2 linked regions of the Azotobacter salinestris genome follow. The protein of the gene in region 1 interacts with the protein of each later gene in a pairwise test. Links are inferred from orthologs where the notes say so. Each region holds a gene or a part of one and is shown on either strand. Other genes may lie near its edges. The genes, in order: mrdA and GCU53_RS09360.

Evidence for each region.
Region 2: the proteins of mrdA (region 1) and GCU53_RS09360 interact in binary tests that used the Escherichia coli proteins (3 or more experiments, as listed by UniProt). The link is inferred for Azotobacter salinestris from one-to-one orthologs.

The regions. Positions count from the first base shown.
Region 1 is NZ_CP045302.1:3,617,642-3,623,632, forward strand. The notes cover bases 815-3,716. They hold mrdA (penicillin-binding protein 2), read left to right. Parts: upstream 815-1,256; coding sequence 1,257-3,176; downstream 3,177-3,716. Other genes in these bases: rlmH (23S rRNA (pseudouridine(1915)-N(3))-methyltransferase RlmH), read left to right, coding at 815-1,241; rodA (rod shape-determining protein RodA), read left to right, coding at 3,166-3,716. In the rest of the region: nadD (nicotinate-nucleotide adenylyltransferase), read left to right, coding at 1-392; rsfS (ribosome silencing factor), read left to right, coding at 413-766; more of rlmH, read left to right, coding at 774-814; more of rodA, read left to right, coding at 3,717-4,311; mltB (lytic murein transglycosylase B), read left to right, coding at 4,326-5,354; GCU53_RS16955 (septal ring lytic transglycosylase RlpA family protein), read left to right, coding at 5,351-5,991. UniProt on the Escherichia coli protein: Catalyzes cross-linking of the peptidoglycan cell wall. Responsible for the determination of the rod shape of the cell. Is probably required for lateral peptidoglycan synthesis and maintenance of the correct diameter during lateral and centripetal growth.
Region 2 is NZ_CP045302.1:1,996,701-2,002,854, forward strand. Bases 1,404-4,468 are described here. They hold GCU53_RS09360 (penicillin-binding protein 1A), read left to right. Parts: upstream 1,404-1,735; coding sequence 1,736-4,201; downstream 4,202-4,468. Other genes in these bases: GCU53_RS09355 (pilus assembly protein PilM), read right to left, coding at 1,404-1,555; GCU53_RS09365 (transposase domain-containing protein), read right to left, coding at 4,324-4,468. In the rest of the region: GCU53_RS09350 (PilN domain-containing protein), read right to left, coding at 1-490; more of GCU53_RS09355, read right to left, coding at 491-1,403; more of GCU53_RS09365, read right to left, coding at 4,469-4,674; GCU53_RS09370 (malic enzyme-like NAD(P)-binding protein), read right to left, coding at 4,771-6,039. UniProt on the Escherichia coli protein: Cell wall formation. Synthesis of cross-linked peptidoglycan from the lipid intermediates.

The sequences.
Region 1 (5,991 bases):
CCATCGATACCCTGGAATCCCTGCGTGGCGAGCTGGCCCCGGACGACCAGTTGTTCCTCCTGCTCGGCTGGGACGCCTTCTGCGGCCTGCCGAGCTGGCATCGTTGGCAGGAGCTGCTCGACCACTGCCACATCCTGGTCCTGCAGCGTCCGGATGCCGCCAGCGAGCCGCCGGAGGCCCTGCGCAACCTGCTGGCGGCACGCAGCGTCGGTGATCCGCAGGCCCTCGCCGGACCGGGCGGGAGCATCGCCTTCGTCTGGCAGACGCCGCTGGAGGTTTCCGCCACGCAGATCCGCGAGCGTCTGGCCAGCGGCTGCTCGGTGCGTTTCCTGGTACCCGACGCGGTACTGGCCTATATCCATGCGCACGGGTTGTACCCGGCGTCGAACTGAACAATACACACGAGCCATCCATGCAAAACGAACAATTGGTCCAACTGGCGATCGACGCCCTGGAAGATCTCAAGGCCAAGGACATCACCGTCATCGATGTGCGCGGCAAGACCAGCGTCACCGACTTCATGGTGGTTGCCAGCGGCACCTCCAGCCGCCATGTGAAATCCCTCGCCGACAATGTCCTGGAGAAGGTCAAGGAGCAGGGCGTGCGGCCGTTGGGCAGCGAGGGTCTGGAGGGCGGCGAGTGGGCGTTGCTCGACCTGGGCGACGTGGTGGTCCACGTCATGCAGGTCGCCACCCGCCAGTTCTACGACCTCGAGCGTCTCTGGCAGGGCGCGGAGCAGAGCCGGGCCCAGCACGGCGAGGAATGAAGCTGCCGTGCGTCTGCGCCTGATCGCCGTGGGTTCGCGCATGCCGCGCTGGGTGGAGGAGGGCTGGCACGAGTACGCCAAGCGCCTGCCGCCCGAGCTGGCCCTCGAACTGGTGGAAATCCCCCTGCACACCCGGGGCAAGAATGCCGACGTGGCCCGCCTGATCCGCCAGGAGGGCGAAGCCATGCTGGGCAAGGTGCAGCCGGGCGAGCGCATCGTCACCCTCGAGGTGAACGGCAAGTCCTGGAGCACCGAGCAGCTGGCCGCCGAGCTGGATCGCTGGCGGCTCGACGCACGCACCGTCAACCTCATGGTCGGCGGCCCGGAAGGCCTGGCCCCGGAAGTCTGCGCGCGCAGCGAGCAGCGCTGGTCGCTGTCGCCGCTGACCCTGCCGCATCCTCTGGTCCGCATCCTCATCGGCGAGCAGATCTACCGCGCCTGGACCCTGCTGTCCGGGCATCCGTATCACAAGTGACCGCGGTTTGCGCAGATGCCGGAGCCGATTCGCCTCAAAGACCACGAGAAGGACGCGCGCCTGGTGCGCGCGCGGGCCGTCGTCGGCGCCGTGGTCATCCTGCTGCTGTCGCTGGTACTGATGGTGCGCCTGTACTACCTGCAGGTGATCCAGTACGAGCACCACTCGACCCTGGCGGAAAACAACCGCATCCACGTGCAGCCGATCCCGCCGAACCGCGGGCTGATCTTCGACCGCAACGGGGTGATCCTCGCCGACAACCGGCCAAGCTTCAGCCTGACGGTGACCCGCGAGCGCGCCGGCGACTGGCAGAAGGTGCTGGACACCATCGTTTCGGTGCTCGAACTCGGCCCCGAGGAGCGCGCCCTGTTCGAGAAGCGCGTGCGCCAGGGGCGCCGGCCGTTCGAGCCGGTGCCGGTGCTGTTCGAGCTGTCCGAGGAGCAGATCGCCCGCATCGCGGTCAACCAGTTCCTGCTGCCGGGGGTGGAGGTGGCCGCCCAGTTGGTCCGCCACTATCCGCAGGGCGAGCACTTCGCCCACTCGGTCGGCTACGTCGGGCGGATCAACGAGCGCGAGCTGAAGAAGCTCGATCCGGTCGACTACAGCGGCACCCATCACATCGGCAAGACCGGCGTGGAGCTGTTCTACGAGGACCTGCTGCACGGCCAGGTGGGCTACGAGGAGGTCGAGACCAACGCCCGCGGGCGGGTGCTGCGGGTGCTCAAGCATACCGATCCGGTGCCCGGCAAGGACCTCACCCTGAGCCTCGACCTGAACCTGCAGAAGGCTGCCGAGGCGGCCCTCGGCGACCGTCGCGGCGCGGTGATCGCCATCGATCCGGCCAGCGGCGGCGTGCTGGCGATGGTCAGCCAGCCGAGCTTCAACCCCAACCTGTTCGTCACCGGGATCAGTGTCAAGGACTACGCCGCGCTGCGCGACTCCGTCGACCGCCCGCTGTACAACCGGGTGCTGCGCGGCATCTATCCGCCGGGCTCGACGATCAAGCCGATGGTCGCCCTGGCCGGCCTCGACAGCGGGGTGGTGGAGCGCAGCACCCGGGTCTTCGACCCGGGCTTCTATCAGTTGCCCAACGTCAAGCACAAGTACCGCAACTGGAACCGCGGCGGCGACGGCTGGGTGAACATGGAGCTGGCCATCGCCCGCTCCAACGACACCTATTTCTACTCCCTGGCGCACCGCATGGGCATCGACCGCCTGCATCGCTACCTGAGCCATTTCGGCATCGGCCAGCGGGTGTCCCTGGACATGTTCGAGGAGGCCGCCGGACTGATGCCCTCGCGCGAGTGGAAGCGGGTCAGCCGCCGCCAGGCCTGGTATCCGGGGGAAACCCTGATCACCGGGATCGGCCAGGGCTTCATGCTGGCCACTCCGCTGCAGCTGGCCCAGGCCACGGCCCTCCTGGCGAACAAGGGCAAATGGCACCGTCCTCGGCTGTTGATGAAGGCCGACGGCATGACGCCGGAGCAACTGATGGCGAGCGGTCTTCTGGAGGCGCGCCCGGCACCGCCGGACATCCAGCTCAAGGACCCGCACAACTGGGATCTGATCAACTTCGACATGCAGCAGGTCGTGCACGGCGCGCGCGGCACCGCGCACAAGGTCGGCGCCACGGCGCGCTACCGCATCGCCGGCAAGAGCGGCACGGCGCAGGTGGTGGCGATCCGCCAGGGCGAGAAATACGACCGCAACAAGCTGCAGGAGCGCCATCGCGACCATGCGCTGTTCGTCGCCTTCGCCCCGGCCGAGAATCCGCAGATCGCCGTGGCGGTGATGGTGGAGAACGGCGAGTCCGGCTCCGGCGTCGCCGCGCCGGTGGCCAAGCAGGTGATGGATGCCTGGCTGCTCGACGAAAATGGCCGGATGAAGGTGCAGTTCGCCGCCGCAGTGCCGCAGGAGGTCAGCCGTGAACACTAGCTTCGACCGCACCCTGTCCGACGAGGACGTGCTGCGCCGTCGCGCCACCCTGCTGCAGCGCCTGCACATCGACGGCCCGCTGCTGCTGCTGCTGTTGCTGCTCGCCGCCGGCAGCCTGTTCGTCCTCTATTCGGCCAGCGGCAAGAACCTCGGCCTGCTGGTCAAGCAGGCCAGCTCGTTCGGCCTCGGCATGCTCGCCATGCTGGTCATCGCCCAGCTGGAGGCGCGCTTCATCGCGCGCTGGGTGCCGCTGGCCTACGTTCTGGGGGTGATCCTGCTGGCGGTGGTGGAAGTCATGGGCCACAACGCCATGGGCGCCACCCGCTGGATCAACATCCCCGGGGTGATCCGCTTCCAGCCCTCGGAGTTCATGAAGATCATCATGCCGGCGACCATCGCCTGGTACCTGGCGCGCAACAATCTGCCGCCGGGACTCAAGCACACCGTCGTCAGCCTGGCACTGATCGGCGTGCCCTTCGTGCTGATCCTGCGCCAGCCGGACCTCGGCACCTCGCTGCTGATCCTCGCCTCCGGGGCTTTCGTGCTGTTCGTCGCCGGCCTGCCCTGGCTGTGGATCGGCGGGGCGGTGGCGGCCGTGGTGCCGGTCGCGGTCGGCATGTGGTACTTCGTCCTGCACCAGTACCAGAAGCAGCGGGTGCTGACCTTCCTCGACCCGGAGAGCGACCCGCTCGGCACCGGCTGGAACATCATCCAGTCGAAGGCGGCGATCGGCTCGGGCGGGGTGTTCGGCAAGGGCTGGCTGCTCGGCACCCAGTCGCACCTGGATTTTTTGCCGGAAAGCCACACGGACTTTATCATTGCGGTCCTGGCCGAGGAGTTCGGACTGGTCGGCGTCTGCCTGCTGCTGCTGGTCTACCTGCTGCTGCTCGCCCGCGGGCTGGTGATCACCGTGCAGGCGCAGACGCTGTTCGGCAAGCTCTGGGCCGGCGGTCTGACCATGACCTTCTTCGTCTACGTATTCGTCAACATCGGCATGGTGAGTGGCCTGCTGCCGGTGGTGGGCGTACCCCTGCCGTTCATTAGCTACGGCGGAACTTCACTGGTGACCCTGCTGTCAGGGTTCGGGGTTTTGATGTCGATCCACACCCATCGCAAGTGGATCGCGCAAGTTTGAAGAGTAGCGGATCGATGCACATACGGCGTGGCCGGCTGGCCAGAACCCTGTCTTTGGCCAGCCTGGCGGGCTCCCTGGGGCTGGCCTGCGCGCTGCATGGCGGCGCGGCACTGGCCGGCGATTACGAGACTTCACCGCAGGTCGACGAATTCATCGCGGAGATGACCCGCGACTACGGTTTCGCCAGCGAGCAGTTGCTCGGCCTGTTCCGCGAGGTGCAGCGCAAGCAGCCGATCCTCGACGCCATCTCGCGGCCGGCGGAGCGGGCCAAGCCCTGGAAGGAGTACCGGCCGATCTTCATCACCGAGGCCCGCGTCGCCCGCGGCCTGGACTTCTGGCGCGAGCACGAGGAGGCCCTGGCCCGTGCCGAGCAGGAGTACGGCGTGCCGGCCCAGGTGATCGTCGCGATCATCGGCGTGGAGACCTTCTACGGGCGCAATACCGGCAACTACCGGGTGATCGACGCGCTGTCCACCCTGGGCTTCGACTATCCGCCGCGCGCGCTCTTCTTCCGCAAGGAATTGCGCGAGTTCCTGCTGATGACCCGCGAAGAGCAGGTCGACCCGCTCACCCTGACCGGCTCCTACGCCGGCGCCATGGGCCTGCCTCAGTTCATGCCGAGCAGCTTCCGCGCCTATGCGGTGGACTTCGACGACGACGGCCACATCGACATCTGGAGGAACCCGACCGATGCCATCGGCAGCGTCGCCAGCTATTTCAAGCGGCACGGCTGGATTGCCGGCGCGCCGGTGGCCAGCCGTGCCGAGATCTCCGGCACCGAGGCCGAAAAGGGCCTGTCCGTCGGGCTGGATCCGGTGATGAGCGTCGGCGAGCTGCGCAGCCTCGGCTGGAAGACCCGCGACCGTCTCGACGACGGGCTGCCGGTCACCGCTTTCCGTCTGGAGGGCGCGGACGGCGACGAGTACTGGATGGGGCTGCCGAACTTCTACACCATCACCCGCTACAACCGCAGCGTGATGTATGCCATGGCGGTGTACCAGCTCTCCGACCTGCTGCTCCAGGCCCGGAGTGGTCGCCGATGACGAGCCGTGTCCTGCCGTTACCGCTGCTCCTGCTCGGCACCCTGGTGCTGCTGGCCAGTTGCTCCAGCTCGCCGCCGGAGCGCGGCACGCCGTCGAGCCCCGCCGCCAAGCCCCACTATCCGCGGCCACTCAAGGACGGTGCGCCCTGGTGGGACGTCGACGTCTCGAAGATTCCCGACGCGGTGCCCACGCCCCACTACGGGCCGGTCAAGGCCAATCCCTACACGGTGCTGGGCAAGACCTACTACCCGATGAACGACGGCCGCCGCTACAAGGCCACCGGCACCGCCTCCTGGTACGGCACCAAGTTCCATGGCCAGGCCACCGCCAACGGCGAGCCCTACGACCTCTACGGGATGAGCGCGGCGCACAAGACCCTGCCGCTGCCCAGCTATGTCCGGGTGACCAACCTGGACAACGGCAAGAGCGTGATCCTGCGGGTCAACGACCGCGGTCCCTTCTACTCCGACCGGATCATCGACCTGTCCTTCGCCGCGGCGAAGAAGCTCGGCTATGCCGAGACCGGCACCGCGCGGGTCAGCGTGGAGGGCATCGATCCGCAGGAATGGTGGGCCCAGCAGGGCCGCAAGCCACCGCTGGTGCTGGCCCAGCCGCAGATGGCCAGGGCGCAGCCGGC
Region 2 (6,154 bases), 1.6 Mb from region 1 along the record:
CGGCCGTCACAGCCTTCACCGCAGTCAGGTTGGGCGCCTCGAGCCATTCCGAGCCGTCCAGGTTGCGCATCAAATTCGAAACCCGGTTGTTGGACTCGGCAGCCCCTTCGATAGCAATGTTCTTGCCGGTCATCTTCAACGAGGTGAAATACACGCCGTCAGGCAAGGTGCGGACCAACTGTTCGAACACCCGGCCGATGATCGGCCGATTGCCCTGCAGGTCCTGGATGATCTTCATCCGCTCCAGCAACTGCTGACGGCGGGTCTTGAGTTCGCTGATCTCCTTGATTCGCGCGTCGAGCACGGCGATCTCCCGACGAATGAAATCGTTGCGCGCACGCTGCGCGTCGATGCTCGCGTTCAGGTACCGGTCACCCAGGAAAACCAGACCACCGGCAGCCAGCAACACTGCCCCCAGCGTGACCAGAAAGCGCTGGCGGCGCTCCTCGCGGAGCTGCTCGCGCCAAGGTAGAAGGTTGATCCGCGCCATCTAATCGAAACTCCTCATCGCCAGACCGCAGGCAACCATCATGGCCGGAGCGTCGCTGGCCAGAGCCGCTGCACTCACCTTGGGGCTCAGCGTCATCTCGGCAAACGGATTGGCCACCAGGGTCTTGGTACCGGTCTTCTGCTGGATCAACTGATCAAGCCCCGGCAGGGAAGAGGTCCCACCCGCCAGCAGGATGTAGTCGACCTGGTTGTGCTGGCCCGCCGCAAAAAAGAACTGCAGCGAACGGGACACCTGCTGTACGACGGCTTCCTTGAACGGCTGCAGAACCTCACTGTCGTAGTCTTCCGGAAGTCCGCCTTTTTTCTTGGCCAGACCGGCTTCGGCCACGGACAGCCCATAACGGCGCTGGATTTCGTCGGTGAGCTGCCTGCCGCCAAACAACTGCTCACGGGTATAGAGGGTGCGACCGTCATGCAATACGCTGAGCGTCATCATGGTCGCGCCGATATCCACGACGGCCACGATCAGCCCCGCCGGATCGCCGCCCAGTTGATTGACCAGCAGCCCGCACGCACGCTCCATGGCATAAGCCTCGACATCAACGACCTTGGCCGTCAGGCCGGCCAGTGCCAGCACTGCCTCGCGGGCTTCGACGTTTTCCTTGCGACAGGCGGCGAGCAGCACCTCGACCCGGCCGGGGCTGCGCGGCAGCACCCCCTGGACTTCGAAGTCGATCGCCACTTCCTCGAGGGGATAGGGAATGTATTGGTCGGCCTCAAGCTTCAGCTGGGTTTCCATTTCCTCTTCGGAAAGCCCGGCATCCATCTCGACAGTCTTGGTGATCACTACGGAGCCGGCCACGGCCACCGCTGCATTCTTGGTTCCGGTCTTGGCCTTGGCCAGTACCTTGCTCAAGGTCTGGCCGACACCATCGAGATCGGCGATATTCTTCTCGACGACGGCATTGGCAGGAAGCGGCTCGACGGCATAGGCCTCCACCCGGTAACGATTACCCGAACGACTCAATTCGATAAGCTTGACCGTGGTCGAACTAATATCGATCCCCAGTAATGAACCCGCTTTCTTGTTGAAGAGCCCTAGCACAACCAATTTCCTTGCTGTATCCGTAACTTACGGACAATTTATGTAATGACGCATTAGATAACAGGCTTGACAGAAGCGTAAATGGCTATCCCGCAGAAAAAACGCATATAATGTGACCGGCTTTTCGCTTTTCGCCTTGCCCGAACTTCTGTCCTTCTTTCATCTGGAAACCCCGCCGCCTTGATGCGTTTGCTTAAATTCTTCGGCTGGACCTTCGTCGCCATTTTCAGCAGCCTGCTGCTCGGCCTGAGCGGAGCCTTTCTCTATCTGGGACCCAACCTTCCGTCGGCCGAATCGCTGCGCACCATCCAGCTGCAAATCCCCCTGCGGATATACAGCAGCGATGCCAAGCTGATTGCGGAATTCGGCGAGATGCGCCGCACCCCCATCCGCTACGCAGAAATCCCCCCGGACTTCATCCATGCCCTGCTGGCTGCGGAGGACGACAATTTCGCCAGCCATTATGGCGTCGACCTTGCGAGCCTAATGCGCGCTGCCACGCAATTATTGAGCAGCGGGCATATTCAGACCGGGGGCAGCACCATCACCATGCAGGTGGCGAAGAATTTCTTCCTGACCAGCGAGCGGAGCTTTTCGCGCAAGGTCAACGAAATCCTGCTCGCCCTGCAGATCGAGCGGGAGCTCAGCAAGGAGGAAATCCTCGAGCTCTACGTCAACAAGATCTACCTCGGCAACCGCGCCTATGGCATCGAGGCAGCGGCCCAGGTCTACTACGGCAAGTCCATTCGCGAACTGAGCCTGGCGCAGATGGCGATGATCGCCGGCTTGCCGAAAGCCCCGTCGCGCTTCAATCCCCTGGCCAACCCGGCACGCAGCAAGGAGCGGCGCGACTGGATCCTCGGGCGCATGTACAAGCTTGGGCACATCGACGAGACTCGTTACCTGCAAGCCCTCGCAGAACCGGCGGACGCGAGCTATCACGTTCCCGCTCCGGAGCTGAACGCCCCCTATATCGCCGAACTGGCCCGTGCCGAGCTGGTCGGCCGTTACGGCAGCGACGCCTATACCGAGGGGTTCCGGGTTACCACCACGACTCCCAGCGACCTGCAGGAAGCGGCCAACAGCGCCGTTCGCCAGGGGCTGCTCGACTACGATCGGCGCCACGGCTACCGAGGCCCCGAGGCCCACCTGCCCGGCACGAGCAGAAGCGCCTGGCTGGACGAGCTGGACAAGCAGCGCAGCATCAACGGTCTCGAGCCCGCCGTCGTCACCCAGGTCGGCAGCAACGCCATCCAGGCCCTGATGCGCAACGGCGACGAGGAAACGGTGCGCTGGGAAAGCATGAGCTGGGCCCGGCCCTTCGTCAGCGCCGACAGCATGGGACCCAGACCGCAGAACCCGGGTCAGGTGGTCAAGGTTGGAGACCTGATTCGCGTCATGCGTCAGGAGGATGGCAGCCTGGCCTTCAGTCAGATTCCTGCCGCCCAGAGCGCCCTGATCTCCCTGGACCCGCGAAACGGCGCGATTCGCGCCCTGGTCGGAGGCTTCTCCTTCGAGCAGAGCAACTACAACCGCGCCGCCCAGGCCAAGCGGCAACCCGGCTCGAGCTTCAAGCCCTTCATCTACAGTGCAGCCCTGGACCGCGGCTTTACCGCCGCCAGTCTGATCAACGACGCCCCGATCGTCTTTGTCGATCCGTATCTGGATACGGTCTGGCGCCCCAAGAACGATACCAACACTTTTCTCGGCCCGATCCGCTTGCGCGAAGCCCTGTACAAGTCGCGCAACCTGGTATCGATTCGCCTGCTGCAAAGCATCGGCATCGACTACACCCTGGATTACATCGGCCGCTTCGGCTTCGACAAGCGCGACCTGCCACGCAACCTGTCCCTGGCGCTCGGCACGGCCAACTTGACCCCGCTGGAAATCGCCGCCGGCTGGAGCACCTTCGCCAATGGCGGCTACCGCATCCAGCCCTACCTGATCGAGCGCATCGAGGACCGCGACGGCAAGCTTCTGTATCAGGCCAACCCGCCTCGCACTCCGGCAGAGGAGCCGGCACCGGCCGCCTTCACCAGCCCCCCGATCATCACCGAGGGCGCACAGCTCGTTACCACCGCCGATGCCTCTTCCGAGGCGGTCCAACCAGCCCCGCCCACGCGGCTCCCGCCCCCCCCCGAGCCGATCGTCGCGGAGCGCATCGTCGATGCCCGTACCACCTACATCATGACCAGCATGCTGCAAGATGTGATCAAGCGCGGCACTGCCCGCCGCGCCCTGGAGATGGGGCGCAGCGACCTGGCCGGCAAGACCGGGACCACCAACGAGTCCAAGGACAGCTGGTTCTCCGGCTACAACGCCGACTACGTCACCACCGTCTGGGCCGGTTTCGACCAGCCGGAAAGCCTGGGCAGCCATGAATACGGCAGCACCGTGGCCTTGCCGATCTGGATGAACTTCATGAGCGCAGCCCTGAAGGACAAGCCGCCGCACCTGCAGGCCGAGCCCGAAGGGCTACTGACCCTGCGCATCAACCCCGGCAGCGGTCGCATCGCTTCGCCCGGCACCCCCGGCGCCGTCTTCGAGCTGTTCAAGAACGAAGCCCCGCCGCCTATGGCCAGCGAGGAGGAGTCCGGTCCGGGCACACTGGCGAAAGAATCCGCACCGCCGATCGACCTGTTCTGACCCTCAAAAGAAATTCCCGCCTTAAGCCAAGGCCAGTCAGTTAAGCTGACTAAGCTGACTGGCATTTTTCTTTCTGGGGATACTTATTCGAACATGGTTTCGCGACGCGCGAATAGTGCCGCTCATGCCTGAGCGGCAGCATGAAGTGGCGAGCCTGCGCCCGGAGTTCCATCAGCCGCTGCGGGATCGTGCCTGGCATCAGGCCGTTGCCCTCGGATAATCCCGGCTGTTGCACGATCAGCCAGCTGGGCTCGCCCCCTGAACAGGGCCATCCCGACGACCAGCCAGACGATACGCTCGGCCGGCAAGCGCCGGCAGCGCAAGGAAACCGTGCCGGTCAGTGTCAATGCCTCCTCGATCCAGGCAGGGTCGATCGACAGGACGAAACACTCGAACGAGGCGGGATTGAGTTCCATGTCCTGCTGGAGTACTTGCTGAAGGAGCATAAAAGAAACAGGCTCATGGGAATCCATGAGCCTGTTTCCATCGTTTTATCCTGCAAGGTCAATGCCTTGACTGACGGGCATTCGCCTTAAGCGGGGTTTCTTTTGGACCAGGCAGAGTCTCGCTCAGCTGTTGAACACCGCCTCCACCGACTGCAGCGGATAGTGCTTCGGATACGGCAGGGAGGCCACGCCGCTCTCGATGGCGGCGCGGGCCACGGCGTCGGACACCATGGTGATCAGCCGCGGGTCCATGGGCTTGGGAATGATGTAGTCGCGGCCGAACTCCAGCCCCGACACCCCGTAGGCCTCGCACACCTCCCTGGGCACCGGCAGCTTGGCCAGCTCGCGCAGGGCATGCGCCGCGGCGATCTTCATCTCCTCGTTGATGCGGGTGGCGCGCACGTCCAGGGCGCCGCGGAAGATGAAGGGGAAGCCCAGCACGTTGTTGACCTGGTTCGGGTAGTCGGAACGCCCGGTGGCCATGATCACGTCGCCGCGCGTGGCATGCGCCAGCTCCGGCCGGATCTCCGGGTCGGGGTTGGAGCAGGCGAAGACGATCGGGTTCGGCGCCATGCGCAGCAGGTCTTCCGGACTCAGCAGGTTGGCCCCGGACAGGCCGACGAACACGTCGGCGCCGTCGAGCGCGTCGGACAGGGTGCGCTTGTCGGTCTCGTGGGCGAACACCGCCTTGTACTGGTTCAAGTCGTCGCGTCCGGCATGGATGACCCCCTGGCGGTCGACCATGTGGATGTTCTCCACCCTGGCCCCCAGGCTGATCAGCAGGCGCATGCAGGAGATAGCCGCGGCGCCGGCGCCGAGGCAGGCGATCCTGGCATCGGCCAGGGTCTTGCCGGCGATCTCCAGGGCATTGAGCATGCCCGCCGCGGTGACGATGGCGGTGCCGTGCTGGTCGTCGTGGAACACCGGGATGTCGCACTGCTCGATCAGCGCCCGCTCGATCTCGAAGCACTCGGGCGCCTTGATGTCCTCCAGGTTGATGCCGCCGAAGGTCACGGAGATGCGCTTGACGGTGTCGATGAAGGCCTGCGGGCTCTCGGCATCCACCTCGATGTCGAACACATCGATCCCGGCGAAGCGCTTGAACAGCACGCCCTTGCCTTCCATGACCGGCTTGGAGGCCAGCGGGCCGAGGTTGCCCAGGCCGAGGATCGCGGTGCCGTCGGAGATGACGGCGACCAGGTTGCCCTTGCCGGTATAGCGGTAGGCCAGTTCGGGATCGCGAGCGATTTCCCGCACCGGCTCGGCGACGCCGGGGCTGTAGGCCAGCGACAGATCGCGGGCGGTCTGGGTGGGTTTGGTCAGTTCCACGCTCAGCTTTCCGGGACGCGGCTGGGCGTGATATTCGAGGGCGGCGGTCTTGAGATCAGACATAATTATTAGTTTCCGTTTTTATAGTGTTGCAACTTGCTGAATGAGCATACGGCAAGACAACAAGCACCAACAATAGCACTCAACGCCGCATGTCAAGATCCCTGACGCCCGACTT